3 regions of the Maricaulis maris genome follow, and region 3 is predicted to be linked to each of the others. Evidence: predicted binding sites of a transcription regulator. Region 3 holds the regulator's gene; each other region holds the start of a gene.

Region 1 (10,703 bases), 630 kb from region 3:
CGTGTAAAGCGGTTCCGTCGTCTCCACCGTCATCTGGCGACTCACTCCCGGCTTGATCGGGCCGATAGGACGGATCATTGACGTCCCTGTCCAGCCGCAGGCCCCTTCCCTGTCGGTCAGGTATCGAGCAAATCCGCCAGCGCAGAGCGGGCCTGCACCGGGTCGAGCGAGCGAATGCGCGGCCAGCTGCCGGTCTGGTTGCGGAACCAGGTGCTCTGACGCTTGGCGTAGCGGCGACTGTCGCGCTTGGCGAGCTCGACGGCCTCGGCCCGCGACAGCTCGCCACGCAGATAAGCCATCAATTGCGGGACGCCGAGCGCCTTGCTGGCCGGCAGGGTCGGATCCAGTCCGCGCGCCGCAAAGGCCGCGACCTCGTCCAGCGCGCCGGCCTCCAGCATGCGATCGAACCGATGTTCGATCCGCGCATAGAGCGCCTCCCGGTCCGGCTCGATCACCAGGCCGCGCCACTCGGAGGCGGCCAGCGGCGCGACGGTGTCGGCCTGGAAGTCACTCAGCGCGCGACCGGTTTCAAACGCGACCTCGACAATCCGCATCAGGCGCTGCCGGTCGGCCGCCTTGACCCGCTGCGCGGCGACCGGATCGCGGCGCAGCGCCTCGGCCCTCAGCCCGGACAGGCCGGCAGCCTCCAGCAGCGCGGCCGTCCGCGACCGGGCCGCGGCACCGATCTCGGGCACTTCGGCCAACCCCCTGATAAGGGCATTGAAATAGAGACCGGTGCCGCCCACCAGGATGGGAACCCTGCCCCGGTCCCGGCAGCCGGCGATCAACGCCAGAACGTCACTGGTCCACTGCCCGACGGAATAACGTGTGGCCGGGTCGATCGTCCCGAACAGGTGATGCGGCACGCGCGCGCGCTCATCAGCATCGGGCTGCGCCGTGATCAGTGCCAGACCGTCATAGATCTGCATCGAGTCGGCATTGATGATTTCACCGCCGAGGATCTCGGCAGCAGCCAGCGAGAGCGCCGTCTTGCCCGCTGCCGTGGGGCCAGCAATCAGCAGGCAGGGCGTCACGGCCGGATCGATTGCAGCACGTACTGGCCGCCGCGATTGATCTGGAAGCGGACCGGGCCGCCACCCTGGGCCTCGACGATCTCGCGGATCGCGGCGAGGCTGTCCACACGGGTGAACTCGACTTCCTCGATGACATCGCCCGGACGGACCTTGCCGGCCGCATCGCTGGCCGCGTCGACCTCGGTCACCAGCACACCCTCGGCGTCGGGATGGACCCGGAAACGCCGGCGCGAGGCGGTATCGAGGACACCGAAGGTCATGCCCATGATCTCGTTGCCGCTGCCGGTGGCCGGTGCGACGACTTCGGCATTGGCCGTGCTTGCCGCGCCATCGCCCTCGGACAGTTCGCCGACCGTGATGGCAATCGTCATCGGCCGGTCTCGGCGGATGATGGACAGTTCGATCTCGCGGCCGATCTCGGTCTCGGCCACCATGCGCGGGAAGGACCGGCTGTCGCGCACGCGCTGCCCGTCAAACTCGAGTACCAGGTCACCGGTCCGCAGGCCGCTATCCGCCGCCGGACCATCGGGCTCGATGCGCGAGACGATCGCACCATAGGGCGAAGCCAGCTCATAGCTCTCGGCCAGTTCCGGCGTCACGCGCTGGACCGACACGCCGAGCCAGCCGCGGCGGGTCTCGCCGAACTCGACCAGCTGGTTGACGACGACATTGGCGAGATTGGACGGAATGGAAAGCGAGATGCCGACGCTGGCCCCGGTCGGCGACAGGATGAGCGTGTTCACGCCCACGACTTCGCCATCCATGTTGAAGAGGGGGCCGCCGGAATTACCGGTATTGATGGCGACATCGGTCTGGATGTAGTCGTCATAGCGACCGCCCGCCTCACGACCGCGGGCCGAGACCACGCCGGCTGTCAGCGTGCCGCCAAGCCCGAACGGGTTGCCGATCGCGATCACCCAGTCACCGACCCTTGCGGCATCGCTGTCGGCAAAGGCGACGAAGGGCATTGGCTCGCTGACATCCATCTGCAGCACGGCAAGGTCGGTGACGCTGTCGATCCCCACCACCTCGGCGCGGAAAACGCGGCCGTCCGGCAGCGAGACCTCGACCTCGTCGGCCCCGTCAATGACGTGATTATTGGTCACCACCAGGCCGCCGGCATCGATAATGAAGCCCGAGCCCAGCGAATTGGCGATGCGCGGCGCAGAGCCGAAAATATCGTTGAAGCGTTCCAGCGGTGAGCCCTCGGGAAATTCCGGCAGGCCGTCCTCACTGTCCAGCCGCTGGGCGGCGGAGATGTTCACCACGGCGGGCGACAGGCGCTCGGCCAGGTCGGCAAAACCGTCCGGATGCGCGTGAGCCAGGGGGGGGGCGACCAGGAAGAGAATGAGAACCAGGAGACGCTGCATCGAAATCCGCCGTGTTTGTGAGCCAGCCGTGTCGGGTCTGCGGCTGTGTGCAAGTTCGGGACCGCTATGGTGAATACCGCTTCGTCAGGGTCGGCTGCAACCGCGCTGACACTTTTGTCATACGCATGACAGGGCGGTCAGGATTGCGCCTTGCAGCACCGGACCGGCGGCAAAAACAAAGGGGCCCGGCACGCTTGCGCAGCACCGGGCCCCGTATGTTGGCGTCGAGACGCCCGTTACTCGCCGGCCTGCGTCCGGAAGTAGCGGAAGAATTCGGAGTCCGGCGGGATGACGATCGGGGTGCCATCCACAATGGTCTCTTCATAAGCGAGCATCGAGCGGTAGAAGGTGAAGAACTCCGCATCCCGGCTGTAGGCCAGGGCGTAGATCTCGTTCCGGCGGGCGTCACCGGCACCGCGGGTCCGCTCCGATTCGGCGCGGGCTTCAGCGCGGATGATCGTCGCCTGACGCGAGGCGTCAGCCCGGATCTCGGTGGCTTCCTGGTCACCCTCAGCGCGGATGCGGGCGGCTTCCTGCTGACGCTCGGCGCGCATCCGGTCGAACACCCGGTTGGCGATCTGCTGCGGCAGGTCGGCCCGCAGGATGCGGACATCGATCACTTCGATGCCGAGATCCTGAGTCGCCACCTGGGCTTCCACACGACCGCGGACCCGCACCATCAGCTCGGCACGCTGGCCGGAGATGACTTCGTTGGCGGGGATCGAGGCGATCACGCCACGCAGGCTGTCATCCATGATGGAGCGCAGGCGGGCGCGGGCGCCGGCCTCATTGGTCACCGTCTGGTAGAAGCGCAGCGGATCGGTGATCCGGTAGCGCAGGAAGGCGTCCACGACGAGACGGACCTGGTCCGCAGCCTGGATTTCCTCCGGCTGCATGTCGAATTCCAGGTTCCGCTTCTCGAACATGACCACGTCCATGATGAACGGGATCTTGAAGTGGAGGCCCGGATTGTCCTGGCCCGGCTGGTTGATGGCACCGACCGGCTCACCCAGGCGAACAAGCAGGGCCTGTTCGCGTTCATCAACGGTATAGACGCTCTGCAAGCCGATGAAGACGGCGAGGACGAGCGCAATGATTCCAACGATACGGATCATCAGTTATTCCCTCCCGTCTGGGCGCGCGGCTGCGGGCGCGGTGTGCTGAGTTCATTGAGCGGCAGGTAGGGCACGGCCCCGCTGGCGCCATCAAGGATGGTCAGGTTCGACCGTCCCAGCACGCGTTCCATGGTTTCCAGATACATCCGGCGACGGGTCACTTCCGGCGCCAGCGCGTATTGCTCGTAGATGGCGATGAAGCGATCTGCCTGACCTTGCGCTTCGGCGATCACCGAGTCGCGATAGGCTTGGGCAGCCTGGGTCAGCTGGGCGGCTTCACCGCGAGCCTGCGGGATGATCGAGTTGGCAAAGGCCGTGGCCTGCAGGCGGGCCTGCTCGGCGTCCTGCTCGGCTGCATCCACGTCGCGGAAGGCATCGATCACGCTGGCCGGAGCCTGCGCGGTCTGAAGGTTGACCTGCAGGATCTGGATACCGGCCTCGTAATCGTTGAGCACGCTCTGCAGAAGATCACGCGTGCGCACCGAAACCTCGCCACGGCCGACGGTGAAGATGAATTCGCGATCCGAGGTGCCGATGACTTCGCGCATGGCACTCTGGGCCACGGCTGCCACGGTCTCTTCCGGATTGCGGACGTTGAACAGGAAGTTGCGAACCCCGTCACCCGACGGATCGACACGCCACTGCACCGCAAAGTCGATGTCGACGATGTTCTGGTCGCGGGTCAGCATCTGGCCATCCGAGCCCTGACCAATGGTCACGGTCCGGGTCGCCGTCACATCCTCGATGATCACGGTCTCGATCGGGCTCGGCAGCTTGACGTGGAAACCCGAACCGGTGGTCCGGGTGTATTCGCCAAAGCGCAGCACGACGCCGGCCTGGCTCGGATTGACCTGGTAGATACCGGTCGCAAACCAGACGCCGATCAGGATCAGGACGACCAGGCCGAAACCGAAAGCACCGGCACCGCCGCTGCCCGTATCGCCGCCCTTGCCCGATCCGCCGCCGCCGAACATGCCGCGAATCTTGCGCTGCATGTCGCGGACAACCTCGTCGAGATCAGGCCCGTCAGGCCCGCCTCCACCCTGCGGGCGCTGGCCCCAGGGGTTCTGTCCATTGTTGTTGTTTCCGCCGGAGCCCCATGGGCCTCCGCCGCCTCCACCCTGATTGTCGTTCCACGGCATGGGTTGGATCGATCCTCTTCATTTCTGTTGCGCCTTAAATGAACGCATGCGCGTTGCGGTTCAAGGGTAATCGGGAGGGACGACGCATCATCCAGTCCCCCTTTCGCCATTCCCGGCAACGATTCGCAGGACGTCAGCGCCGATCAAGCGTGCGCAGGACGAAGGCGTGATCATCGCCCGGCCCGGCGGGAAAGGGCTCGCGCGCCACTTCGTGCCAGGCCGTTTCGATGATTTCGGGCAGGACGGTATCGCCGGCCGGTGACGCCTCGACCTCGGTCAGATAGAGCCGGTCCGCCAGCCCCATCATCGCGGCATAGATCTGTGCTCCGCCAATCACACAGACCTCGTCCACCCCATCGCTGCGCGCCTGCTCGAAAGCCGCCTTCAGGGCGTCACCGGGCTCCCCGACCACGACCCCGCCCTCGGCCTGGTAGCCGGCCTGGCGCGTGACCACGATATTGAGCCGGCCCGGCAGAGGCCGCCGCGGCAAGCTCTCCCAGGTCTTGCGGCCCATGATGATCGGCTTGCCGCTGGTGATCGCCTTGAAGCGCTTGAGGTCGGAGGACAGCCGCCAGGGCAGGTCCCCGTCCGACCCGATCACGCCATTGGCGCCGCGGGCGACGACAAAGGCGATTCTTGGAAAGATCGTGACCATGGCTCAGCCCTCCCCGGTCGCGCCGGTCTCGATCGGCTCCATCACGGCACTGTCCCGATCCAGCCAGTGCAGCCATTTGTCCTGCATGGCCTGGTCCATATCGATGCCCTCGGCGCGTGCCATGATGAGCAGCATGCCGAGCGCATCGGCCATTTCCAGCGCCAGCTGCTTGCGCGCCTCATCGTCGGCAGGGCGGCGGGTGCGGCCGGTCGTGGTGAGATAGGCCTGGGTCAGCTCGCCGATCTCCTCCTGGAGTTTCAGCAGCGGCCAGTCACCCGAGCGGTCGATATCGTAATGCGCCGCATAGATGTCGGAGACCCGGACGATCTTGTCGGCCAGCGCGTCGAGCGGTCCGGACATGGCGCGCTCCTTTCCGCCCTAGACGGCGACCGGGGCGGTAATGCGCGGATGCGGGTCATAGCCCTCCAGCGCAATGTCCTCATACTCGAAGCCGAACAGGTCGGTCGCCTGCGGATTGAGCCGAAGCTGCGGCAGGGCGCGTGGCTCGCGAGAGAGCTGTTCGCGGACCTGGTCCATATGGTTGGAATAGATGTGGGCGTCGCCAAAGGTGTGAATGTATTCGCCCGGCTCGAGCCCGCAGACCTGCGCCACCATCGCCGTCAAAAGCGCATAGGAGGCGATGTTGAACGGCACGCCCAGAAACATGTCGGCCGAGCGCTGGTAGAGCTGGCAGCTCAACTTCCCGTTGGCGACATTGAACTGGTAGAGCGTGTGGCAGGGCGGCAGCGCCATATTGGGCACATCGGCCGGGTTCCAGCCTGACACGATCAGCCGCCGCGAGGCGGGATTGGTGCGGATCTGTTCGAGGATATTGGAAAGCTGGTCGATCTCGGTCCCGTCCGGCCCCTCCCAGCGGCGCCACTGCTTGCCATAGACCGGGCCGAGATCACCATTCTCGTCCGCCCACTCATCCCAGATCTTGACCCCGCGCTCCTGCAGCCAGCGGACATTGGTCTCGCCGCGCAGGAACCATAAAAGCTCGATCGCGATCGACTTGAAATGCACCTTCTTGGTGGTCAGGAGCGGGAAGCCCTTGGAGAGGTCACAGCGCAGCTGGCGCCCGAACACCGAGATCGTCCCGACCCCGGTCCGGTCAGCCTGCTCGGCGCCGTTTTCCAGGATGTCACGCAAGAGCTCGAGATAAGCGCGTTCGACATCCGACCCGCCCGCTCCGGCCCGCGCCTGCGCAAAGGTTTCGCTGTCGATGACGGCCATGTCGCTCTCCCGGTGATTCTCAGCCAAGCAGCATGCCAGCGAAGCCGCCCGGGTTGAACCAGCGAGCCCAGATCAGCCGGGGATAGTCGTGGCAAGTGATTGGCCAGCCTGCGGGAAAATAGGACCGAGCGAAGCTTTCTGCCCCCGCTTGCGGGGGGAGCGGCCCGACGCGAAGCGGCGGGTCGAAGGGGGCCGAGCAAAGCTTTCTGCCCCCGCTTGCGGGGGAAGTGGCCCTCCGTAGCCTTCGCGAAGGAGGGGCGAAGGGGGCCGAACGAAGCGAGGGAGAGCGGACACACCGCCTGCGGCTACGCCCCCCGTCCTGTCAGGAGAGACCGGATCCGGACTCGCCTGGGCCCGGTTTTCGTGTAGGGTAAACGCCTCGGAACATAGAGGGAACATCGCAATGCTTGGATATGTGACACTGGGTACCAATGATATCGAGAAGGCCGCCGCCTTCTACGACCGGCTGTGCGCCGAATTCGGCGTCGGACGGATGATGGGCGACGAGAATTTCATCGCCTGGGGCAAACCCGGCGGCGGCGCCGGGATCGGCCTGACCAAACCCTTTGACGGCCAACCGGCCAGCGTCGGCAATGGCGTCATGGCCGCCTTCCAGGCCGACAGCAAGGAACAGGTCGACAAGGTCTACAAGCTCGCTGTCGAGGAACTCGGCGCCACCTGTGAAGGCCCCGCCGGCCCGCGCGGGGACACATTCTACGCCGGCTATTTCCGCGATCCCGATGGGAACAAGCTGAACGTGTTCACGATGGGCGGTTAAGCCCGGGACGCGCGCGGATAAGGCCCTCCCCCCGCCCGGCGGGGGGAGGCCTGCCCTGTGAGCGCCGGACCAGGATGGGCCGGCCACCCTTTGACTTGGGGGCCCGACCCGACCGGCCTCTGACAGCTGAAACACGGCCTGTGGATCCAGCGCAGGTGCGCGGTGCTATCCATAGGTCGCTCGTCAGCCAGCAGGCATGGGAAGGATGGACGCATCCGCGCGGAACTCCTGCCCTCACTCCCACCTCGTCCGTCATCCCCCGGCTTGTCCGGGGGACCTCACCCAGCCGCTCGACGTCCGTGACGAGGTCCCCCGGATGTCCGCTTCGCGGTCACCGGGGGATGACGGTGGATGTTGTATGCCAGAGTCACGCGCAGATCAGCTGTCACCCAGGCGCCGACGCGCACCGGTCTCCCCCCTCCCCTCACCCGCCCGCCAGCGCTTCGAAGAAGTGCTTGCGGCAGAGCGAGACATAGTCGGATTTTTCCACGGCGACCTGCTCGCCTTCGGCGATGGCGCGTCCGTCGGGCTGGCGGCGGAGATTCATGGTCGCCTTGCGGCCGCAATGGCAGACGGTGCGGACCTCGCGCAGATGGTCAGCCAGGGCCAGGAGTTCGGCCGAGCCCGGGAAAAGCGCGCCGCGGAAATCCGTGCGCAGGCCATAGCACAGGACCGGCAGGCCGAGATCATCGACGACGCGGGCGAGGTCACGGACCTGGCCGGCGGTGAGGAATTGCGCCTCGTCGAGAAAGACCGCCCCGAGCGGTCCGGCCTGCTGGCGCGCCTCGATGGCGGCAAACAGGTCTGTCCCGTCGGCATAGATGTGCGCCGGCGCGCGCAGCCCGATGCGCGACTCGATCTGGCCCATCGCTTCGCCGGGCGTGGTCGCATGCAGGACCGAGGTCCACAGCATCACCTCCATGCCGCGCTCGCCGTAATTATGCGCCGCCTGCAGCAGGATGGCCGACTTGCCCGCATTCATTGCGGAATAGGTGAAGTAGAGTTTGGACATGGCCGATCCCTAGCGCGATTCCGCGCCCGTCACAGACAGGCTTGCAGGCCCCGCCCGATTGCCGCGGCGGCCGGGACAGGGTCAAATGGCACCAAGGGAGACGGGCATGGGATCGCAGGACGACCTATCGGGCAGCGCGCCGCGCTGTGCCAATTGCGGCGCAGCGCTGGAGGGACCGTTTTGTGGCCAGTGCGGCCAGTCGATCGAGGAGATCCGGCGCCCGGCCTGGGCGCTGATCACCGACTTCACCGGCGACGTGTTTGTCTGGGATGGCCGCTTCCTGTCGACCCTGCGCGCGCTGCTGCGCGGCCCCGGCCGGCTCGCCCGGTCCTATGCCGACGGCCAGCGGGCGCGCTGGACGCCGCCGATCCGGCTCTACCTGCTGGTCAGCCTCGCCTTCTTCGCCGCCATGAGCGTGGCCGGGGTGCGGCCGATCGCCGTCTATCTGTCACCCGATGGTGAAACCATCCGCAGCCAGAGCGCCGGGGACATCGCGGCCCGACGGGCAAACATTGCAGCCTATGCCGAGCTTTACGCGCCCGGCAGAGCCCCCATGAGCTGCGGCGTCCTGCCCGGGCCCGACGAGATCACCGCAGACGGGCGCCTCGTCTTCGCGCGGGACACCGATATCGCAATCACGCCCATGCTATGGGGCCAGGCGCCGGAGGCGCGGGTCATTGATGGTGCGACACAGGCCTGCATGGAGGAGGACATACGGGCGGTCGGCCTGCACGACGCCTTTGCCCAGCTTCTCATCACCGCCATCCGCGACCCGGCCGGCTTCGAGGCCCGCGCCTCTGCGGCCGCGGCCCAGGCGCTGGTCCTGATGGTTGTGGCCCTGGCCCTGCTCAACCTTCTGCTCCACCCGCGGCGGACCCTGATCGAGCATGTGATCCTGTCGCTGTATTTCCATGCGCTGCTCTTGCCGGGTTATGCCGGCATGCTGCTGATCGGTTATCTGGCGGCCGGGATATCGGCGGCGATCAGCCTTCCCCTGGCCGTGGCGGCCATCATCGCCGTGGCCGGGCTGATCTGGATATCCGACCGGCAATTCTACGGATCGAGCTGGTATGGCGCCTTGCTGCGCCTGCCGATCCAGCTGGCCGGATATTCCGCCGCGATCACCGCCGCGATCTTCGCCCTGATGTTTCTCCCACTGCTCTGATGGCTCAGGCCGCCTTGTCGCTGAGCGACTGGGCCGCGACGGCGATCTCGTCGGCCGAGACCTGAAGCTCCTCATTGCCACGGGCGATGTCGGTGACCGCTTCGGAGACCCTCGACACATCCGCTGACGCCTCGCCCATATTGCGGCTGATATCCTGGGTCACGGCGACCTGCTCCTCGACCGCCGCCGAGATGCCGGCCGCGATTTCCTCGATCTGGCCGATGACGCCGCCGATCCGGCCGATCGCCTCGACCGCCCCGACCGTATTGTCCTGCACGGCCGTGATCTGCCTGGTGATGTTTTCGATCGCGTTGGCGGTCTGGCCGGCAAGGTTCTTGACCTCCGAGGCCACGACGGCAAACCCCTTGCCCGCTTCACCCGCGCGCGCGGCTTCGATGGTGGCATTGAGGGCAAGCAGGTTGGTCTGTTCGGCGATCGAATTGATCAGCTCGACCACCTGGCCGATCGACTGGGCCGCGGTCGACAGCGTGTCGATCACCGCCGCGGTTTCCCGCGTCTCATTGACCGCCTGCTTGGCGACGTCGAGGGCGCCGGTGACCTGATGACCGACTTCCTGGAAGGAGGCCGACAATTCCTCGGCGGCCGCGGCCACGCTCTGCACCATCTGCGCCGCCTTGCCGGAGGCGTTCGAGGCCTCGCTGGTTTTCTGGCCGGCGGTCGCGATGTTGCGCGAGACCGTATCAAGGCCACGCCCGACCTGTTGACGCACCTGGTCGCGATGCTGGCGCGCCTTCACGGCAGCGGTGACGTCGATGGCCAGCTTGATGACGCTGACCGGGTTGCCGGCGAGATCGAAGACCGGGTTATAGGTGGCTTGCAGCCAGATCTCGGACCCATCCTTGCGAAAACGCTGAAACTCGCCGCTCTGGAAATGCCCGCCGCGGAGCTTCTCCCAGAATGCGCGGTATTCAGGCGACTTCACATAATCGGGACTGCAAAATGCCGAGTGGTGACGGCCCTCAACCTCACGCGGGTCATACCCCATGGCGTCGCCGAAGATCGGGTTCGCGGCGAGTATATTGCCCTGCATGTCAAAGCGGATCATTGCCTGGGACCGCTCGATGGCCTCCATGGTGCTCTGATACTTGAACCGGCTGACCCGGCGCTCCGTGATGTCCGAGGCCAGCTTGATGATGCGCGACACCTTTCCCGAACCATCAAGAACCGGATTGTAG
Region 2 (10,703 bases), 1.0 Mb from region 3:
CGTTCGATCGGATCGGTTACGAGACCAAGATTGGAGAAGCCGGCTGCGTTGATATTGGCCATCACCCGCGCGACATCCCCATAAGCCGCGCCGTCATCAGCCCGGATATAGATCCGCGCGTCAAAGCCCGTGCCGGCGATGGCGCGCAGGCGCGGCACAAGGTCTGACAGCGGGACTTCCGTCTCCTGCAGGTAGATCACGCCATCGGCATTCACTGTCACGGTGAGCGGCTCCTCGCCGGCCGGCAGGTTGCGGGCTTCGGTTTCCGGCAAGTTGACCGGAACACCAACCGTCAGCAACGGCGCGGTGATCATGAACACGATCAGCAGGACCAGCATCACGTCGACGAAGGGCGTGACATTGATCTCGGCCTTCGGCTTCCAGCGGGCGCGGCCGCGACCGGATCCGCCACTATCGAGGGAAGCACCCATCGCCCTAGAGCCCGTCGCGGTCGGCAAGCGCCGACAGCTCGTCAACGAAACCGTCGAGGCGCGCACCATATTTGGCGAGATTGGCGGACAAGGCATTGAAGAAGATCACTGCCGGAATGGCGGCAAGGAGGCCGAGCGCGGTAGCAAACAGGGCCTCGGCAATGCCGGGCGCGACCACTGCCAGATTGGTGTCCTGGGACGCCGCGATGGAGCGGAAGGCATTCATGATGCCCCAGACGGTCCCGAACAGGCCGACGAAGGGGGCGGCCGACGCGATCGTGGCGAGAATGCCCAGGCCGCCCTCGGTGTTGGTCATCTGACGACCGGCTTCGGCACCGGCCGCCTTGGAGACGCGTCCGCCGGCATTGTCACCATTCCATTCCCGCAGGCCGGCAGCGAAGACACGGGAGAACGGCTCCCGCGCCGACTTGGCGAATTGGTCCGCAAGCGCATCGAGTGAGCGGCCGGACCAGAATTCACGTTCGAAATGCTTGGCCTTGCCATGCAGGCTGCGCATGTGCAGCGATTTGTCGATGGCGATGGCCCAGGACCAGATCGACATGAAGGCGAGAATGCCCATCACGCCCTTGACCACCCAGTCCGCGCGCATGAACAGGGCATAGAAGGAGAATCCTTCCACGACTTGTGCGACCTCGACGACAGAAGACTCCATAACGCTCACCCTTGCGCTTCGGCGCGGCCTTTCGGCCGCCCCGATCGTGTGTTTCACAATCCGTCAAACGCCATGCAGGCTTCATGCCTGACGCGACGCGTTCCATCGCTGACAGATCCTTGACTACCGAATACGGCAAATTTCAGGAGGTGATAACCGCAAAAACTGCGCTCTCATCTCTCGTCATTGTGCGCGACCAGATGAGGCGCGACTTCCTCGACGACATCCCAGTGTTCGACGATCCGTCCATCTGCCAGACGAAAGAGGTCGCAGGCGCGATAGGTCACGCCATCCATCTCGAAGCATGAGAAGACGGCCACGTGCTGGCCTTCACCGACGATCTCATCGACCCCGTGATAGGTGAGGCCCGGTCGCGGGCGCCGCCGCGCGAGCAGGACGTCGTAACCCTGGGGACGACAACAGCTGCCCGGCGTGTGGCTGACGAAACGTCCCCGGTCGATGAACGCATCCGTGTGTTCACTGCCCCCGTCGCGCACCACCATCTGGATGAAGGCATTGACCTGGGCCTTGTTCAGCCCCCCCTCCTCGGCCAGCATCCGGTCGGGCTCGCCGGATGTGGACACGGCGCAATAGGGGCCATCCGGTTCAAAACGGGCAGACACCTGACGCTTGACGGCCATGAGACCCGCCTTGTCGCGGCGAACCATACTCATGGTCACCCAGACTTCACCACCCGCTTCAGGCTCGTGAACGACATGCATGAACATGTCGCCGCCATCCTGCAGCACGCGCGCGACATTAAAGCCGAAATTGGGAGGCGGAACCGCCGCACCGGCGGGACGCAAGCTCCGATCTTTCGGCGACTTTGAACGATGGGACAATGACACCCTCCCCTGCAAAACAGGGGTAAAGGCCACAAACATTACAAGCAAGTCACCTTATCGACCGGGCCGCGACTATTGCTGCGAATGCGGGTCATTCCTGATTGGGGCTGACCACACGACCACCCCACTTCGCCTGCATCCATGACGGCGGGCGTTTGGCCCGTCCATTTCCGTCGATACACACAGCCTGAACCGAGGCCGTTGCAACAAGATCAGAGCCCCGAAACAGCCGCTGTTCCATCATCAGCCGGGCGCCCGCCTGGGGTCTGAACTCGGTCTCGATCACCAGAACGTCGTCAACATGCGCGGCGCGGACGAACTCCACGCCCATCCGCCGGACGGCAAAGGCAAGCGGCGGCTCCATGCGCGACAACTCGGAATGATGAATGCCGCAGGCCCGCAGGCTTTCCGTACGGCCGCGCTCGAAGAAGTGCAGATAGCGCGCATGGTAGACGACCCCGGAAAAATCAGTGTCCTCATAGTAGACACGCACCGGCAGACGATGGATGTGATCAGCGCCGAACGCGCCGGCGGCTGGCTGCAAGGCATCGGTCATTTTCCGAACAGACCTCCCGGGGCCGGAGCGCTGGCAGCCTGCGCACCGGTCTGAGGCGGCGTCAGCCCGAGATGCTGCCAGGCCCGCGCCGCCGCCAGACGGCCACGGGGCGTTCTCTGAATGAAGCCCTGCTGGATCAGGAAGGGCTCAACCACATCCTCGAGCGCATCGCGCGCCTCGGCGAGCGCGGCCGCGAGGGTTTCAACGCCGACCGGCCCGCCGCCAAAGCTTTCTGTCAGGGCTTTGAGATAGCGACGATCAAGGCTGTCGAGACCAATCTCATCAACCTCAAGGCGCTTCAAAGCCCGGTCGGCCACCGCGTCATTGATCTCCACTGCGTCCTCGGCCTCGGCAAAGTCGCGCACGCGGCGCAGCAGACGACCCGCCACCCGGGGCGTTCCACGCGCTCGCCGCGCAATCTCTCGGGCGCCGTCCGGGGTCGCCTCGATCCCGAACTTCGCCGCCGCGCGCGTGACAATGAAACCGAGCTCGGCCTCGTCATAGAATTCGAGCCGGACCGGCACCCCGAAGCGGTCACGCAGAGGCGTCGCCAGGAGCCCCGCCCGCGTGGTTGCCCCGACAAGGGTAAAAGGCGGCAATTCGATCCGGACCGTCCGCGCGGACGGCCCTTCCCCGATCACCAGATCAAGGCAGAAGTCCTCCATCGCCGGATAGAGGATCTCCTCGACAGCCGGCGCGAGGCGATGGATTTCATCGATAAAGAGGACGTCGCGGGGTTCGAGATTGGTGAGGATTGCGGCCAGGTCCCCCGCCTTCGCAATCACGGGCCCCGATGTGGCCCGGAAACCGACACCCATTTCACGGGCAACAATCTGCGCCAGTGTCGTCTTGCCAAGACCCGGCGGGCCGGACAGCAGAACGTGATCCAGCGACTCGCCGCGCCGCCGTGCCGCTTCGACAAAGACCTTAAGGTTGGCGATTGCCGCCTTTTGGCCAACAAAGTCCGAGAAGGACAGCGGTCGCAGGGCGCGGTCACGCCCGTCGCCGGGTTGCATGTCCTGGTCAACCAGGCGGCCGCCATCTATCGGATCGAGCGCATCAGTCATGATGGCTTGGGTCTATCGTGATCCGCTCGCCCGCGTCCACGCGGATCGTCGCCATCACGGTGCGAGTTCCTTCAAGGCGAGGCGAATGACATCGCTCAGTGGCGCGTCATTACCGCGCTCACGCAGCACCGAGGCGACCGCCTGGCGTGCCTGTCCCTCATTATAGCCGAGATTGATCAGCGCGGAGACCGCATCCTCGCGGGCGTGACTATCACCGCCGGAGATCGGTGCAGGGGTCGCCGCGCCCTCACTGTCGAGGCCGTGGACCGGCAATCCGATCGAGAAGCTGCGTCCGACCGGCGGCGCCTTGTCTTTCAGCTCGGTTGCGATCCGAGTCGCCAACTTCGGGCCGACACCCTTGGCGCGGGCAAAGGTCGACTTGTCGCCCAGCGCCGCCGCATTGACGATCTCGCTGACCGGCACGGTATCCAGCACCGCAAACGCGGCCTTGGCACCGACACCCTGGATATTCTGGAGATGGACGAACCAGGCCCGATCAATGTCCTCGAGGAAGCCGAATAGCTTGAACGCATCCTCGCGGACATGGGTTTCGATATGCAGCACCACGTCCTGCCCGGGCTCCAGGCGGGACAATGTACGCGCACCTGCACCGACCAGATAGCCGACGCCATTGACATCCAGAACCAGTTCATCGGCCCCGATCGCCTCGACCCGGCCCTTGAGTATACCGATCATGCGGCACTCCCGAGGGTGACGGCCCGGCGATGGTGGGCGTGGCAAATGGCGATTGCAAGCGCGTCGGCGGCGTCAGCGGTTGCTTTGGTGCCGGGCAGAAGGACGCCGACCATGGCGGCGATCTGTGCCTTGTCCGCCGCACCGGTTCCGACCACGGACTTTTTAACGAGGCGTGCCGCATACTCGGCGACCGGCAAGCCGGCTTGAGCCGGCGCCAGCAGCGCCGCGGCACGGGCGTGTCCCAGTTTTAGGGCCGACGAGGCGTTGGCGGCCATGAAGGCCTCCTCGATGGCGGCCTCATCAGGTCGATGCTCGCGAACGAGCGCGCCCACAGCGTCAAAAATATGGATAAGCCGCTGGGAGAGAGGCGCGTTTGTCGGCGGGGTCACAACACCATGCCCGAGCGCACTGATCCGACTGCCCTCGACCCGGATCATGCCCCAGCCCATTCGTCTGAGACCGGGATCAATCCCCAGAATTCGCACGGATAACGCCATTCAACCCTCCCGGTCCGGATCTACATAGCACCAGCTGCGCGGTTGGAACAAGACGAGAACGACATCGGGGACAGCCTATACCAAGCCCACCTGTCAGCCATGAGAATGGATTGCATTGTCACAATATACCATCTGCACATCATTCTCATAGTCATAGCTAATAAGAATTACTCTCAATATCTCCCGCAACCCGCTGATTAAAAAGCGAAAAAAAATAGCCCGAATTGTTTGCCAGTCATCCGACCGCCGCATAAGCTAAACGTAATTCTGGCAGAGCTACATTGTGTAGCGCGCATTCTAAGGGGGAATTTGACACATGGCCAAAAAAGGCAAGCTGAGCCGCCGCTCCTTCCTGACCCGCGTCGCGGGCGGAACGATTGCTGCAGGTGCTGTGGCAACGGTCGCTGGCGCGGCAGTCATTCAGCGGAACTCGGACGCAGACCCGGCCGATAGCGGCGGTCGCGCCCGTACGGGCAACACGGATAGCGATCCGAACGATTACGCGAACCACGGCGTTCGCCGCACCGGTCGCACTGACAGCGACAGCGGCTCCTGCGCCGACCAGGCGGGTTATGGCCGCGGCAACACCGGCTACACCGACAGCGACAGCTCCGGCTGTTCCGACCCCGGTGGTCGTGGTCGCGGACCGAGCCTCTAAGACTTCAGCGACGGCGCCTTCGGGCGCCGTCGTCATATCTCGAGCGTGAGGGACGACAGGTAATTCTTGGGGGATTACCGACACGACTATGAGGTAGTTACATGGCCAAAAAGGGCAAACTCAGCCGGCGCTCCTTTCTGACTCGCGTCGCGGGAACCGCGATTGCGACCGGCGCAGCCGCCACTGTCACGGGCGGCGCTATCGCCCAGAACTATACGGGCCGAACAGATAGCGACACAGGCAGCTATGCAGACCGCAGCGGCTATGGCCGCACGGGCGCAACAGATAGCGATTCAGGCCGCAATTCGGACCGCGCCGGCTATGGCCGGGGCAGCACAGGCGTGACCGACAGCGACACCGGCTCCTATGCAGACCGGGCTGGCAATGGTCGCGGGCGCTCGGGCATCACTGACAGCGACACGGGCACATATTCCGATCCAGCCGGCAATGGCCGCGGACGCCGCACCACGGGTATCACCGACAGCGATACCGGCTCCTATGCCGATGCCGTCGGCAATGGGCGCGGGCGTTCCGGCATTACCGACAGCGATACCGGCGCCTATGCCGACCCGGCCGGCAATGGCCGTGGTCGTCGCTCATGCACAGACAGCGACACCGGTGCCTATGCTGACGCCGTAGGCCGTGGCGATCGCTGCCGCTGACACCAGGCCCGATAGTCGGTCGTCTCGGCCGACATCGCCCCTGCACATGGAGGCCTGAATGGCCCAACGCGGAAAACTCTCCCGTCGTTCTTTTTTGACCCGGGTCGCCGGCGCGGCGGTTGTGACCGGCGCTGCCGGCACAGTCGCCGGGTGCGCGACAACCGGCTACACTGATAGTGATATTGGTCGCTATGCGGACCCGACCGGTGCCGGCCGCGGCGGCAGCGGCGGATATGGCAGTACCGGCGCGACCGACAGTGATACCGGTCGCTATGCCGACCCCGTCGGCAACGGGCGTGGCGGCGGCTATACCGATGCTGATTCCGGTCGCTATGCCGACCCGGTCGGCGGTGGACGCGGCGGCGGCATCACCGATGCTGATACTGGGGCCTACTCTGACCCGGCCGGGCGCGGCCGCGGCAGCTCTGGCATTACGGACAGCGACACCGGATCCTACTCCGACCCTGTCGGGCGCGGCCGCGGTGGTAGCCGCCGAGGCGCAACGGATAGTGACAGTGGCCGCTATGCGGACCCGGTTGGCGGGGGGCGCGGCAGCCGGTCCTGCACCGACAGCGATACCGGCAGCTATGCCGATCCCGTCGGTGGCGGCCGGCGCTGCTGAGCCTCACCCGCCGGCGCGGTTCCAGACTGAACAAACCCCTGCGACCCGTCGTGGGGGTTTTTCATCGACCATGTGCAGTTGAGCACGCTCGGACAGGCGACAAGCCGCCCCTGTCTCGCTAACGTTTCCAGTACACTAGGGGAGAGACACCACATGACTGAACCGCTCTGGCTGACCGATCCATTTCGCGCAATGATCGACCCGATCGACCGCGAGACCTTCTTTCGGGACTACCACGAGAAAAAGCCGCTGATCGTCCATCGCGAGGATCCGTCCCGGTATGCGGGCCTGCTGTCCATCGCCCGGATCGACGACATCGTTTCCAGCATCGACCTGCGTGAGGGATCGCTTGACATGGCTCGCTCGGAGCCGCCGGTTCAGCGCGAGGACTACATGTTCGACACAGGCTATGTCGATCGTGGCGGTGTGGCCAACCAGTATCGCCAGGGCGCGACCATTATCCTTCCCCAACTGCACATGGTGGACGCCACACTTGGCGAGTTCTGTCGCTCCGTGGAGTCGATCCTGAGCTGTCATGTCCAGACCAATATCTACCTCACGCCGCCGGACAATCAGGGTTTCAATACCCACTATGATGACCACGATGTCTTCGTGATGCAGATAGAAGGCGAGAAGCTCTGGCGTTTCTACGCAACCCCGGTCGAGAACCCCTACCGAGGAGAAGGTTTCCGCCCCGAGGCCCACGAAGCCGGAGAGCCGGTCGCTGAATTCGTCCTGAAGGCAGGTGAGTGCATCTATGTCCCGCGCGGCCTCATGCATGATGCCCAGACCCACGGGACCGAGGCCTCGCTCCACATCACCCTGGGCCTGATCGTCAAGACCTGGGCCGATCTCATGCTGGAAGCGGTCTCGGAAGTCGCCTTGCGCACGCCCGCCATGCGCCGCTCACTGCCCACCGGCTTTGCCCAGCCCGACTTTGACCGGGCTGACGCGGCCGCGCAGTTCAAGGCGCTCACTGATACGCTCGCTCAGGAAATGAGCCTCGACGGCGCCATGGACTTCTTTGTCGACAGTTTCATCCGCTCCCGCGTGCCCAACACGCGCGGCACGATCAGCAGTTATCGTGCAGCGTCGAGCCCGGATCAGGCCTTCCGCCTGCGTCCCTTCGTGCCATGGCGCTTTGCTGGCGATGACAAGGAGAACGTCCTCATCACGGCTGGTGGTGAAGTCCGTTTTCCGGCCGAGGCGGAAGCCGGCCTTCATACGCTGCTTGATGGCGGCACCGTGACCGCGGCCAGCTTTGTCGGTCAGGACGAGGCCGCGGCGGTAGAAACCCTCGGCAAGCTGCATGCCTTCGGTCTTGTGGTCCCGGTCTGAGCGACCGACCACACCATCTCAACAACACGCATACCAAAAGAAAGCGGCCCGGTCATACCGGGCCGCTCGCTCTTTTCTGGATACGCTGAAACGGCGGCCTGAGGAACGCTCTAGCCGAGCAGAGCGTCGGCCTGGGCGACGATGGCCTCGGCGGTGATCCCGAAATGGTCATAGAGCACCTCGGCCGGCGCACTGGCGCCAAACCCCGTCATGCCAACAAAGCCACCCTTGCGCCCGATAATCTCGTCCCAACCAAACCGCAGGGCCGCCTCACAGGCGATGATCGGGGTGCCGGTCGGGAACAGGCTTTCAAAATAGGCATCACCCTGCTCGAGCAACAATTCCAGACACGGTGCCGAAACCACCCGAACCGAAAACCCCTTGGCCCGCAGGGTTGCCGCAGCGTCGACCGCCAGACTGACCTCGGAACCGGTCGCGACGAGAACGATATCAGCGGCTCCATCGCTCTCTTGCAGCGTATAAGCGCCACGAGCCGAGCGGTTTTCGCTGCCGTCATCATCGCGCAGGAAAGCCAGTTTCTGACGCGACAGGGCGAGGACCGACGGCCCGTCAATCCTGCGCAGCGCCAGATCCCAGGCTTCAGCCGTTTCCAGCGCGTCGGCCGGACGGAAGACATGCATGTTGGGGATTGCCCGCAAGGAGGCCAGCGTCTCGACCGGCTGGTGGGTCGGACCATCCTCGCCCAGACCGATCGAGTCATGGGTCATCACATAGATGACCGGTTGCTGCATCAACGACGAAAGACGCATCGACGGCCGGCAATAGTCAGCGAAGACGAGGAAGGTCGCAACGTGCGGACGGAAGCCGCCATGCAGCGACATGCCGTTGGCGCAGGCAGCCATGCCGTGCTCACGGACCCCGAAATGCAGATACTGGCCAGCATAGTCACCGGCCTTCACAACGCCGACATTCGGCGTTTTGGTCAGGTTCGAACCCGCGAGGTCGGCCGACCCCCCGGCGAGGCTCGGCCAGTCACCGATGATCGCGGCCAGGGTCTGGCCAGACGCCGCCCGGCTCGCCAGATCCGGCTTGTCGATGGCAACCTGGCGCCGCCAGGCATCCAGCGCAGCGAGCTCTTCCGGTCCCGGCTCGCCGGAAATACGGGCAACAAAGTCGTCGGCCTTGTCTGAACCGGCCAGTCGATCCTGCCAGGCCTGATGGGTATCTGCCGAGCCCGTAGCGCGCCAGGCATCGAGAATGTCTGCAGGCACCTCGAACGGTGCGGCATCCCAACCCAGCGCCGCGCGGGTACCGGCGATCTCCTCAGCCCCAAGCGGGGCCCCATGGCTGCCAGCGGTTCCCGCCTTGGTCGGTGCGCCGAAACCAATGGTCGTCCGGCACGCGATCAACACCGGCTTGTCCGAAGACCGAGCCGCCTGGAGGGCCGCGTCAATCGCGGCGTGATCATGCCCGTCAATTCGCGACACCGCCCAGCCGGCGGCCTCGAAACGCTTGAGAACATCAGTGCTTTCGGAGAGGTGGGTCGGGCCGTCGATCGAGATTTCGTTATCGTCCCAGAGCACGCATAGACGGTTGAGGCCGAGATGGCCGGCCAGCGAGATCGCCTCGTGGGAGATGCCTTCCTGGAGGTCACCGTCGGACGCGATCACCCAGGTGCGGTGATCGACCAGCTCGTCGCCGAAGTGTGCGTTCATCATGCGCTCGGCGAGCGCCATGCCGACGGACATCGAAATTCCCTGGCCAAGCGGACCGGTCGTCGCCTCGACACCCGGCGTATGACCATACTCCGGATGGCCTGCAGTCAGGCTGTCGAGTTGACGGAAATCCTTCAGCTCATCCATCGTCATGCCCTCGAAGCCCGTGAGGTGAAGGATGGAATAGAGCAACATCGAGCCGTGCCCGGCCGACAGCACAAAGCGGTCGCGATCGGCCCAACCGGGGGCCGCCGGATCGAACTTCATATGCTTGGCCCACAAGACCGTCGCCACATCGGCCATGCCCATCGGCATTCCGGGATGGCCGGAATTGGCCTTCTGGACCGCATCCATGGACAGGGCCCGAATGGCGTTTGCCATGCTGGACATCGAAACGGAGTTGGAAGGCGTGGTCATGAGAGCGTCTCCATGGGCCGGGCAGTGGCTAGCCGGGGGTCAGACCGGTCCTTGCGAGCAAGGCTCGTGTCGAGGCGTCATAGCTGGATATATCGCCGTCCAAAATGCCTTTGGTCAGCACCTTGCCCAGCTCCACGCCCCACTGATCGAAGGGATTGATGTCGTAGAGTACGCTTTCAACAAAAACCTTGTGTTCATGCAAGGCGATAAGCGCGCCCAGGCTGGCCGGGTTCAGATCATCGAGGAGCAGGGTTGCCGACGGACGACCACCCGGCATGGATTTGTGGCTGGCGAGTTCGGGCTCGACTGCCGGATCGACCTTGCGTCCATCCAGAAGGGCCGCACCCTGGGCCGCCATGTTCGCGGCCAGCGCCCGCTCGCGCGGATCATCGCTGGCGAAATGCCGGGCAATGCCGATGAAGTCGACCGGGACGACATCACCGCCCTGGTGCAGCCACTGGAAGAATGAGTGCTGGATCTCGGTGCCATTCCCACCCCAGACCAGCGCGCCGCCCGGCGTCTTGCCCGGCCTGCCGTCAACGGTCACTGACTTGCCGAGCGATTC
Region 3 (10,703 bases):
CTGCTCGAATCGGTCGAGGGCGGTGCTTGGCGCGGCCGCTATTCGGCGATCGGGCTCGACCCGGACCTGATCTGGCAATGCCGCGACGGGGCCGTCAGCGAAGCGCGCGGGATCGACGTGGCCAATCGGACCTTTACCGCGATTGACGCCGAACCGATGACCGCCCTGCGCGACGTCATCGAGGCGGCTCACTGCGCCCTGCCCGCCGATGCACCGCCACTGGCGTCCGGCCTGTTCGGCTATGTCGGCTATGACATGGTGCGCTATCTCGAGCGCCTGCCCGAAGGCGCCGCACCCGATCCGCTCGGCCTGCCCGAATCAATTCTCCTGCGCCCCCAGACCATGGTCGTTTTTGACGCGCTGAAGCAGGAGATCCAGGTCTATTGCCCGGTCCGGCCGGGCGAATATTCGGCCCGCGAAGCGTATGACGCCGCGGTCGAGCGCCTCCAGACCACGCTGCAAAAACTGTCCGGCGCGACACCGGAGATCGCACCGCCAACCGGTGCGCTCGGCGCGCGCCAGTCCAATCGCAGTGAGGACGACTACCGCGCGGCGGTCGACAAGGCGCGCGACTATATCCGCGCCGGCGATGCCTTCCAGGTCGTGCCGAGCCAGCGTTTTTCGGCGGATTATCCGGCCGACCCGTTCTGGCTTTATCGTTCGCTGCGTCGCCTCAATCCCTCACCCTTCCTCTTCTTCTTCCGCTTTGACGGGTTTGAAGTGGTCGGTTCGAGCCCGGAAATCCTGGTCCGGCTGCGCGGCGATGTCGTCACCATCCGCCCGATCGCCGGGACCCGACCGCGCGGCCGGACACCGGCCGAGGACGATGCCCTGGAAGCCAATCTCCTGGCCGATCCCAAGGAGCGCTCGGAGCATCTGATGCTGCTTGATCTCGGCCGCAATGATGTCGGCCGCATCGCCAAGCCCGGCTCGGTCCGGATCACGGCGCGCGAGATCGTGGAACGCTACAGCCACGTCATGCATATCGTGTCGAATGTGGAAGGCGACCTCGCCGAGGGCGAGGATGTCGTCTCGGCCCTGTTTGCCGGCTTCCCGGCCGGCACTGTCTCGGGCGCACCGAAAGTCCGGGCCATGCAGATCATTGACGAGCTGGAACCCCATCGTCGCGGCGTCTACGCCGGAGCTGTCGGCTATTTCAGTGCCGATGGCGGCATGGATACCGCGATCGCGCTGCGCACGGCGGTGTTCAAGGATGGCCGCATGTATGTCCAGGCTGGTGCCGGTGTCGTGCTCGACAGTGATCCCGAGTCGGAACGCGTCGAGACGGTCAACAAGGCGGAAGCGCTATTCCGCGCCGCGATTGACAGCCTCGATCACTGAGGCCTGAATCCCTGAAGCTTGGCCCCCTGAAGCCTGGATCGCTGATGCCTGAAGCCCCGGCTCGCTGGCGAGGACGGCGTCCGACAGCGTGGTGGTGGTGACGAAATCGATACCCTGTGCCGCCGGGCTGGCCAGCCAGGTCTCGAGCGTTTCCAGCGTCAGCGCATGTGGGTGACCGATCACGACCGCGTACCCGTCCTGCCCGGCGAGATCTACCGCTTCGGCCAGCCGCGCCTCGATCGAGCCCGCGTCGAGATCATGATCGAGAAAGATGTCCCGCTCCAGCGCGCGCAGGCCCAGGCCCGCCGCCACGGCCCGACCGCGGCTCTCCGCCGTGGTCAGACTATCAAGGAAAAGCGGATTGTCATGACTGATCGCCGACAGCGCCACCCGCAGGGCGCGTGGATCGGTCGTGAACCGGCTGCCCATGTGATTGTTCAGACCGATCGCCCCCGGCACACGGGCCATGGCCCAGCGCATCCGGGCCTGGAGGTCGGCATCGCTGAGACCGATCCGCAGGGCATTCGGTCCCGGATCAGCCAGACCGACCGGTTCCATCGGCATGTGAAGCATCACGTCGTGCCCGCTCATCCGCGCCAGGGCGGCCAGCTCGGCCGAGGCGTCGGCATAGGGCAGAATGGCCACGGTCAGCGCAACAGGCAGGGCAAGGACACGCTCGGCGGCAGCGATGTCGAGCCCGACATCATCGATCACGATTGCGATCCGGGGCCGCCGGGGCGCCGGGGCCGGACGGTCCGCCGGAGCGATGACAACCGGGCTCATATTTGATGCGGCGACATCAATCGGCGCTGCAAGGGCATCGGCGACGGCGCTCACCGGGACCGGATCCAGCGAATCAAGATTGCGGGCGCGGGTGACTCGAACGCCCTGATGCTGCCCGGAACTGTCTGCCGATGCCATCGCCGGCGCTGGAAAACCGCCCTTGCTTGCCACTGAAAACACAATCGCACCAAGGAGATAGGCCGCAGCCGCCAACGCACCGGCAAAGGCCGGGATCGCGGAATGTCGCGCCTTCAGGGGAGCTGCGCTGCGTCGGGTCATGGCACCAGTGCGCGCGAAGGCGGTTAATCAGGCGTTAATGCGCTGGCGGGATTGGCGAAACCGCCCCCACTGACTAGGTTTGAGCAAGGGAGAGCGCCATGCTGCTGATCATCGACAACTACGACAGTTTCACCTTCAACCTGGTCCACTACTTCCAGGAATTGGGGGCCACGACCCGGGTGATCCGCAATGATGCGATGAGCGCCGCCGACGCCCTCGCCCTGAAGCCGAGTGGCATCGTGCTGTCGCCGGGCCCGTGCGATCCGGACCGGGCCGGTATCTGCCTCGACCTGATCGCCACCGCACCGGATGACATGCCGATCCTCGGGGTTTGCCTCGGTCACCAGTCGATCGGCCAGGTGTTCGGGGGAGAGGTGATCTCGGCCAAGGCCATCATGCATGGCAAGACCAGCCCGGTAGAGCATGACGGGACCGGTCTCTTCGCCGGCCTGCCCAGCCCCTTCACGGCGACCCGCTATCACTCGCTCGCGGTCCGTCCCGAAAGCGTGCCGGATGTGCTGCGGGTGACAGCGCACACCGCCGATGGCGAGATCATGGGCCTGTGCCATCGCCAGCGCCCGGTTCACGGGGTGCAGTTTCACCCCGAGTCGATTGCCTCGGAACACGGCCACGACCTGCTCCGCAATTTCCTCGATCTGACCGGCCTGCCCCGCGCCGCCGCAGCCTGATCCGGCCCAGGCAGCGGCGCCTGACCGCAAACACCGCGAGCGAGCGTTGAACCGGCGGCAGGCACGCGCTAAATCGTGCGGGTTCGCTTTGTTCAACCCGGTGACAGGTATGCCGTCTTGCTCCGCCACAGACCCGCTTTGCCCGGCCCAAGGTGCCGGCGCGAGGGCTGTGCCGGATCCGGCGCGCGTTCGATACCCTTGGCCGCCAACCTTCGGCGGGTCGGTCCATCGATGGCGCAAAACATCCTGCCCCTGACCGGCGCATGACCTGGTGTCGTGCTTGATCTTACTCAGCGAAACGACTGACAATGCAAAACATTTCCCTCTGCCTGACCGCCTTTGCGCGCGGCGAATTTCCGGCTGATACGGCCATCGCCGGCGCTTTTGACGAGCTGATGTCCGGCGATGTCGCGGACGCCGCCATCGGCGGATTCCTGATCGGTCTCGCGGCGCTTGGCGAGCGCCCGAGCGATATCGCATCCGGCGCCCGGGCCCTGCGCAGCCGCATGACCCGGATCAACGCGCCCGAGGGTGCGATCGATACGTGCGGCACCGGCGGCGACGGCAAGGGCGCGTGGAATATCTCAACCACCGCCGCCATCATTGCCGCCGGCGCCGGCGCCATTGTCGCCAAGCACGGCAATCGGGCGGCATCGTCCGAATCCGGCTCGTCGGACGTGCTGGGCCAGCTCGGGGTCAAGCTCGACTGTGCACCGGCCCTGGTCGAGCGCTCGCTGAACGAGGCCCGGGTCGGCTTTCTCTACGCCCCCGCCCATCACGCAGCCGTTCGCCATGTCGGTTCGGCGCGCCAGGCGCTCAAGGTCCGCACCGTGTTCAACCTGCTCGGGCCGCTGTCCAATCCGGCTGGGGTGAAACGGCAATTGCTCGGCGTCTATGACAGGCGCTGGCTGGTCCCGATGGCGACTGCGCTGCGCGATCTCGGCTGCGAGCGCGCGCTGGTGATATGCGGTCAGGACGGCATGGACGAGCTGACCACCACAACCGGGTCCGACATCGCCGAGCTGCGCGATGGCGAGATCCGCGAATACAGTTTCCATCCCGAAGAGGCCGGCCTGCCTGTCGTTTCCGATGAGGCCCTGCAGGGCGGTACGCCGCAGGAAAATGCGGCGGCGATCCGGGCCCTGCTCGATGGCGAGACCGGCGCCTTCCGTGACATCGCGGTGCTCAATGCCGGCGGCGCCCTGATGCTCGCCGGTCTGGCCGAGACCATTGCGGCGGGGGCTGTCCTGGCGGCTGCCGCCATTGATGATGGCCGCGCCAGTGCCGCACTCGACCGCATGGTCGCCATTTCCAACGGGGAGGCCTGAGCCATGGCCGCAACACCGGATACGCTGGCCCGCATCGGCGCCTACAAGCGCGATCATATCGACGCCTGCAAGACCGCCCGCCCCTATGACGAGATCGCAGCGGCGGCGCGCGATGCGGCGCCGGTTCGCGGCTTCCAGGCCGCCCTCGCCAGTGCACCCGAGGGCCTCGGCCTGATCGCCGAGATCAAGAAGGCGAGCCCGTCAAAGGGCCTCATCCGCGCCGATTTCGACCCGCCTGCCCTGGCCCGCGCCTATGAGGCCGGCGGCGCGACCTGCCTGTCCGTGCTCACCGACGGGCCGAGCTTCCAGGGCGCTGACGCCTTCCTGACGGCGGCACGGGCCGCGGTCTCCCTGCCCGCCCTGCGCAAGGACTTCATGTATGACCGCTACCAGGTCGCGGAGGCCCGGATGCTGGGCGCCGACGCCATCCTGGTGATCATGGCGGCGATCGATGACGACACCGCCCGCGCCCTGATCGACGAAGCCGCCAAATGGTCACTCGATGTTCTGGTCGAGGTCCATGACGCACCGGAAATGGAGCGCGCGCTGGCCCTCGACGCCCCGCTTCTCGGCGTCAACAACCGCAATCTGCGGACCTTCCAGACCTCGCTGGACACATTCGATACCCTGGCCCCGATGGTGGCTTCCGACCGGCTGCTGGTCGCCGAGAGCGGGATTGCCAGCCATGCCGACGCCGTGCGTCTCAAGGCGGCGGGCGCACGGGCCCTGCTGGTCGGCGAAAGCCTGATGCGGCAGAGCGACGTGACAGCGGCCACGCGGGCGCTCCTCGGTCGCGCCGGAAGCGCTTGACGCCTCTTCGGAACACTTATAGAACATGACCTCCTATTCCTGATTTGTTCCCGCGGGTGTCAGCCTGAATCCGGGAATGCGAACAAGGGGGTCACCTTGCTGACGCGCAAACAGAACGAGCTTTTGCTCTTCATCCATGGTCGCATCAAGGAAACCGGGGTTTCGCCCTCGTTTGACGAGATGAAGGCCGCCCTGCAGCTGGCCTCCAAGTCGGGCGTTCACCGTCTCATCACCGCCCTGGAGGAGCGCGGCTTCATCCGCCGCCTCGCCCACCGGGCCCGCGCGCTGGAAGTTCTCAAACTGCCGGAGTCAGCGGCGGTCGCCGAAGCGCCATCCGTCCCCAAGGGCAATCTCGGCCCGAATGTCGTGCGCGGCAATTTCGCCAAGCCGGAACCGACCGACAGCGATGGCACCATTGATGTGCCGATGCTCGGCCGGATCGCTGCCGGCGTCCCCATCGCCGCCATCCAGCACGAGACCGACCGCTTCGCCTTCCCGGCCGGCATGGTCGGTGCGGGCGAGCATTTCGCGCTTGAGGTCAAGGGTGATTCGATGATCGAAGCCGGCATCATGGATGGCGACACGGTCCTCATCCAGCGCTGCCAGTCGGCCGAAAACGGCACCATTGTCGTCGCCCTCGTCGATGACGAGGAAGCCACGCTGAAGCGGCTGCGCAAGAAGGGCGGCTCGATTGCCCTCGAAGCCGCCAATCCGGACTACGAAACCCGCATCTTCGGACCGGATCGCGTCAAGGTTCAGGGCCGTCTGGTCGGACTGATCCGCAAGTATCACTAGCCGATCGACGGGCGATTGATTTGCCTCTGGCGCCGGCCGGGTGTGAGCCAATCGAGCTGACCGAGCGTGACGTGGCGTGTGGCAGTTCTGTCTGGCACGCGGGTCCGCCGAGCCATTCAATTCGCTGCAAGGGTGTCGCTGTCACCGCGCCCCGGCGTCGCGATGTCGTGCCAGGTTTTGATCCAGGTTTTGATCCAGGTTTTTGATACCGTGCGTCGGCCTTTCGATGCGGCGCTGGATCCTGTGATCCAGCGCGAGGGTCTGCAGCTCGTGTGATCGTCCCGGGCATTCGTCCCATGTCCTGCGGGTCGTCTCATGGCCCTGTCGTTCGTCTGATGGCCTGCAGGTCGTGTGATGCTCTGCGGTCGGTATGATGGTTTGCAGGTCGTCTGATGCGTGTTGTCCTCGATTGAGCCGGACCTTGGACGCCATGGCCTGTGCACCGCAGGTCTGGCTGCCGAGGACGGAGCCTGGCCCAGGTCGCACATCGGCGCGGCGGCTGGCGGCACCTGAATTGCCCTCACGCCTGTCAGAGCGGGCGCCAGGGTCGCTCCTGCCCTTCGGGGCGTGCACTGCGGATCGAGCGGATGTGTCCCTTCGATATCCGGATCAGCTGGCTTCCGGTCCGATCGAGACGATCCGGATCGAAGACCACGGCCTCGCAGCGCGCCTCGATCCAGCCGGGGATGTCGACATCGCTGACGATCAGGTCGGACCGCTGGCAGTCCGTTTGCCAGTCATCGAGCCTGGTCAGCCGGGTCAACCTCAGCCCGACCAGCGGCGTGCTGCAGCCCATGGCGTCGCAATTCGCAGACCAGCGTGTCGGCGCAGGTCCGCCCTCACCGCGCGCCTCCAGAAAGACCCGTGCCGCAAAGCGCGAGCGGCGGCGATCGCTGACAACCCAGCCCGAACCCGCTTCCATGGCCCCGCCGGTCTCGGAGTCCTGAATGGCGGATGTCTCGCGAGCCAGGATCAATCCGGTCTCGGAGATGAAAAGATTGGGTTGCGGCGCCAGGCTCCAGATGACCAGCGCCAGCCCCATGACAAGCGCCCCCGTCATCCGCGACGGTCCGCGCAGCAGCAAGAGCAGGACAAAGCCGGTCGAGAAGAGCGCCAGCACCGGTCCTGAGGCGGCGGCGACCAGGCGTTGCGCGCCCGGCCAGTCGGCCACCATGGCCGCCAGCTGCAGCATCCCGCTCAGCCCCGCCTCCATGATTGCGAAGGGCAGTCCGTCCAGACCGAGCGGAATGAGCACAAAGCCCAGCACACCGGCGGGCATCACGATCAGCGAGAAAATCGGCATGACCAGCAGATTGCCCGCCAGTCCGAAGCTGGCAATGCGGTGGAAGTGAAAGGCGGCAAAGCCCGCCGTCGCGGTTCCGGCGACCAGGCTGGTCGTCCCCAGCCCGCCGAGGAACAGTCGGACTTGTCCGACCAGGCCGCGCGCGCCCGATGTGTCGCGCCGGTCCTGCCAGACCCGGGCCGCGGCGATCAGCGCGGCGGCAGCCGAGAAGGACATCTGGAAGCCCGGCATGATGACCGCCTGGGGCTGCAAGGCGAGAACGGCGACAACGCCCAGAGCCAGCGTGTGCAGCGACAGCGCCCGCCGTCTCAGGATGACCGCTCCCAGCACGGTCACGGTCATGATGAAGGCGCGTTGGGTCGGGATCGCGCCACCGGAGATCACCAGATAGCCGAGTGCAAAGACCAGCGCGATCCAGGCCGCCGGCACGGCTGGATCCTGACGTCGGGCCCATACGGTCGCCGCTGACAGCGCCAGCCGGACAGCAAAGAACACACCGCCGGCCAGCAGCGCCATGTGCATGCCCGAAATCGCCAGGACATGACCCAGACCCGAGCGGCGCAGGATCTCGACATCGCCCGGATCGACATGGGCGCGGTCGCCGGTCAGCAGGGCAGCCGCAAGACCGCCCGGTCGAGGCGCCATGCGGTCGCGGATGTGCGCCGACAGGCCGGCCCGCAGGCGCGCGATGCGGCGCTCCACGCGGTCCTGGGCCAAGGCGGGCCCCGGTTCCGCCGGTGCGACCGCAAACCCGGTCGCGATAATGTCCTCGAAACCGGCATGAAAGGCGAAGTCATAGCCGCCCGGGACAGCCGCTGACCGCGGCGGCGCCAGCACCGCGCGGACCATGACCGCGTCACCGGGACCGATCGCGCCCGGATCACCCAGCACACGGACACGCTGACGGCCAGACGGGGCGATGGCGGACGGGGCCAGGGTGTCCGGATCATTCCTCAGCCGGATCAAGAGGCGCTGCCGCCCGGACCCGCTTCGATCGATCGCTTCCAGCCAGCCCTCGACCGCGACTGCCCGTCCGCTCTCAATGGCCGGCGACCGGCCATGATGGGCATGGGTGTGGGCCCCGGCCCGGAGCATGAAAACGGACGCGACCAACAGGATGATGGCGATCATGCCCGCGGTACGCTCCAGTCGTTTTCGGCCAGGAGGGGAAAAACGATTGGTTGCGGCGGCGGCTGTCCCAAGCGCAAAAAGCGCGAAAATCAGCCCGCCGGACGGCTCGAAGGGGAGTGAGAAATAGAGGCCGGTCCCGATAATTGCGCCCAGGGCCGCAACCACCGCCGGTCCGAAATCGGCAAGCGCATCAACCGATTTGGCTGATTTCGTCCCTCGATTTGCCACGCCATGCGGCAGGATTGCGTCAGGTTGAAGCATCAAGCAGCCTACGGTCTATCGCAAAAGCTGATATTCATGCTAACACGACTTCCCCGTCTCGCAGTGCAGCATGAATTCGCAATTGCAAAACAACGACAAGATGATTCGAACCCGCTTCGCCCCCTCGCCCACTGGCTTCCTGCATATTGGCGGGGCGCGCACGGCGTTGTTCAACTGGCTGTTTGCCCGCCATCATGGTGGCCAGTTCCTCCTGCGTATCGAGGACACCGACCGCGCCCGCTCGACCCAGGCGGCGATCGACGCCATCCTCGACGGCCTCGGCTGGCTCGGCCTCGACTGGGACGGCGAGGCGATTTCCCAATTTGCCCGCGCTGAACGGCATGCCGAAGTGGCCTATGCGCTGCTGGAACGTGGCCACGCCTTCAAATGCTATTGCACGACCGACGAGGTCCAGGCGCTGCGTGATGAGGCCTTCGCCGCCGGACGCGCCCTGCGCTCGCCCTGGCGCGACCGCGATCCCGCCGATGCGCCGGCCGACACACCCTTCACGGTCCGCTTCAAGGCGCCCGATAGCGATGTCGTGCTCGACGACGCCGTTCAGGGCCAGGTCCGCTGGGCCGCCAAGGAGTTCGACGACCTGATCCTGCTTCGCTCGGATGGTACACCGACCTATAATCTCGCCGTCGTGGTGGATGATCACGACATGGAGATCACCCATATCGTGCGCGGCGACGATCATCTGGTGAACGGCGCCCGGCAAAGCCAGATCTATGACGCCATGGGCTGGGACAAGCCGGTCTTCGCGCATGTCCCGCTGATCCACGGCCAGGACGGCAAGAAACTGTCCAAGCGTCACGGCGCACTCGGCGCCGAAGCCTATCGCGAGATGGGCTATTTGCCCGAGGGCCTGCGCAACTATTTGCTGCGGCTCGGCTGGTCGCATGGCGACCAGGAATTATTCTCCGACGCCGAGGCCATCGCGGCCTTCGATCTGGGCGGTCTGAACAAGGCGCCGGCCCGGATGGATATCGACAAGCTGAACCACATCAATGCACACCATATCGGTCAGGCCGATGATGCGCGTTTGACGGAACTGGTTTTGCCCTTCCTCGATACCCTTGAAGACCGCATCGATGCGGACGATATCACCCGCAAGCGCCTGATGGCGGCCATGCCGGTCCTCAAGACCCGCGCCTCGACACTGGCAGAGCTCGCCGGCCAGAACTATTTCCTGCTCCGCCCGCGCCCGTTCGTGCTGGAGGGCAAGGCGGCCAAACCGCTCAAGGACGATGAGTCGCGGGAGCGGCTTTACCGCCTGTTCACGCATCTCGGCGATGTGGATACGTGGACAGAAGCCGCGTTGTCGGACGCGCTCAAGGAATTCGCCGAGACCGAAGAGGTCGGGTTCGGCAAAGTGGGTCAGCCGCTGCGCGCAGCGCTGACCGGAGGAGCACCCGCTCCCGACCTGGCCCTGGTCATGACCTTTATCGGTCGCGACGAGACCTTGGGCCGGATACAGGATCAGATGACGCCGATCGCGACTGCGTGACCGGTGAACCATGGGGATGACGTGATGGAAAACAAAGCCAAGCCGAACGGAACGGCCACGCTCAACTACAATGGCAAATCGCTGGAACTGCCGGTGCTGAGTGGCGAGATCGGTCCGGATGTCATCGACATCCGCAAGCTGTACGCCGAGACCGGCATGTTCACCTATGATCCCGGTTTCACCTCGACCGCGAGCTGTGAGAGCCAGATCACCTATATTGATGGCGACAAGGGCACCCTGCTCTATCGCGGTTACCCGATCGACCAGCTGGCCGACAACTCGAACTTCATCGAGGTCTGCTACCTGCTGATGAACGGCAATCTGCCGTCCAAGAACGAGCTCGAGACCTTCGACTGGACGATCCGTCGTCACTCGATGCTGCACGACCAGTTCGACCAGTTCTTCCGCGGCTTCCGCCGCGATGCCCACCCGATGGCCATCATGGTCGGTACGGTTGGCGCCCTGTCGGCCTT

Evidence for each region. The regulator LexA, encoded in region 3, represses DNA repair genes until DNA is damaged. The targets are predictions, from matches to a motif close to ATGTTCCNCTTGTGTTCC.
Region 1: AAA969_RS10210 (VOC family protein) is a predicted target of LexA. The motif match lies at 6,934-6,951, and genes of this name have one in related genera.
Region 2: ruvC (crossover junction endodeoxyribonuclease RuvC) is a predicted target of LexA. The motif match lies at 4,810-4,827, and genes of this name have one in related genera.

Annotation. Positions count from the first base shown of each region.
Region 1 is NZ_AP027270.1:2,142,488-2,153,190, forward strand. Features, by position in the region: gene ilvC (ketol-acid reductoisomerase) at 1-78, opposite strand, end outside; gene miaA (tRNA (adenosine(37)-N6)-dimethylallyltransferase MiaA) at 117-1,034, opposite strand; gene AAA969_RS10180 (Do family serine endopeptidase) at 1,031-2,404, opposite strand; gene hflC (protease modulator HflC) at 2,641-3,519, opposite strand; gene hflK (FtsH protease activity modulator HflK) at 3,519-4,661, opposite strand; gene AAA969_RS10195 (dihydrofolate reductase) at 4,795-5,316, opposite strand; gene AAA969_RS10200 (phosphoribosyl-ATP pyrophosphohydrolase) at 5,320-5,676, opposite strand; gene AAA969_RS10205 (thymidylate synthase) at 5,695-6,552, opposite strand; gene AAA969_RS10210 (VOC family protein) at 6,956-7,330, shown strand; gene AAA969_RS10215 (thymidine kinase) at 7,755-8,342, opposite strand; gene AAA969_RS10220 (DUF3667 domain-containing protein) at 8,449-9,507, shown strand; gene AAA969_RS10225 (methyl-accepting chemotaxis protein) at 9,512-10,703, opposite strand, start outside.
Region 2 is NZ_AP027270.1:2,525,116-2,535,818, forward strand. Features, by position in the region: gene AAA969_RS12005 (ExbD/TolR family protein) at 1-431, opposite strand, end outside; gene tolQ (protein TolQ) at 436-1,104, opposite strand; gene AAA969_RS12015 (hypothetical protein) at 1,278-1,946, opposite strand; gene AAA969_RS12020 (YbgC/FadM family acyl-CoA thioesterase) at 2,041-2,505, opposite strand; gene ruvB (Holliday junction branch migration DNA helicase RuvB) at 2,502-3,572, opposite strand; gene ruvA (Holliday junction branch migration protein RuvA) at 3,627-4,268, opposite strand; gene ruvC (crossover junction endodeoxyribonuclease RuvC) at 4,265-4,765, opposite strand; gene AAA969_RS12040 (hypothetical protein) at 5,082-5,423, shown strand; gene AAA969_RS12045 (hypothetical protein) at 5,525-6,085, shown strand; gene AAA969_RS12050 (hypothetical protein) at 6,144-6,707, shown strand; gene AAA969_RS12055 (cupin domain-containing protein) at 6,861-8,045, shown strand; gene tkt (transketolase) at 8,156-10,138, opposite strand; gene pgi (glucose-6-phosphate isomerase) at 10,167-10,703, opposite strand, start outside.
Region 3 is NZ_AP027270.1:1,512,858-1,523,560, forward strand. Features, by position in the region: gene trpE (anthranilate synthase component I) at 1-1,341, shown strand, start outside; gene AAA969_RS07100 (divergent polysaccharide deacetylase family protein) at 1,306-2,403, opposite strand; gene AAA969_RS07105 (anthranilate synthase component II) at 2,502-3,092, shown strand; gene trpD (anthranilate phosphoribosyltransferase) at 3,401-4,420, shown strand; gene trpC (indole-3-glycerol phosphate synthase TrpC) at 4,424-5,230, shown strand; gene lexA (transcriptional repressor LexA) at 5,327-6,025, shown strand; gene AAA969_RS07125 (ComEC/Rec2 family competence protein) at 6,555-8,720, opposite strand; gene gltX (glutamate--tRNA ligase) at 8,791-10,230, shown strand; gene gltA (citrate synthase) at 10,255-10,703, shown strand, end outside.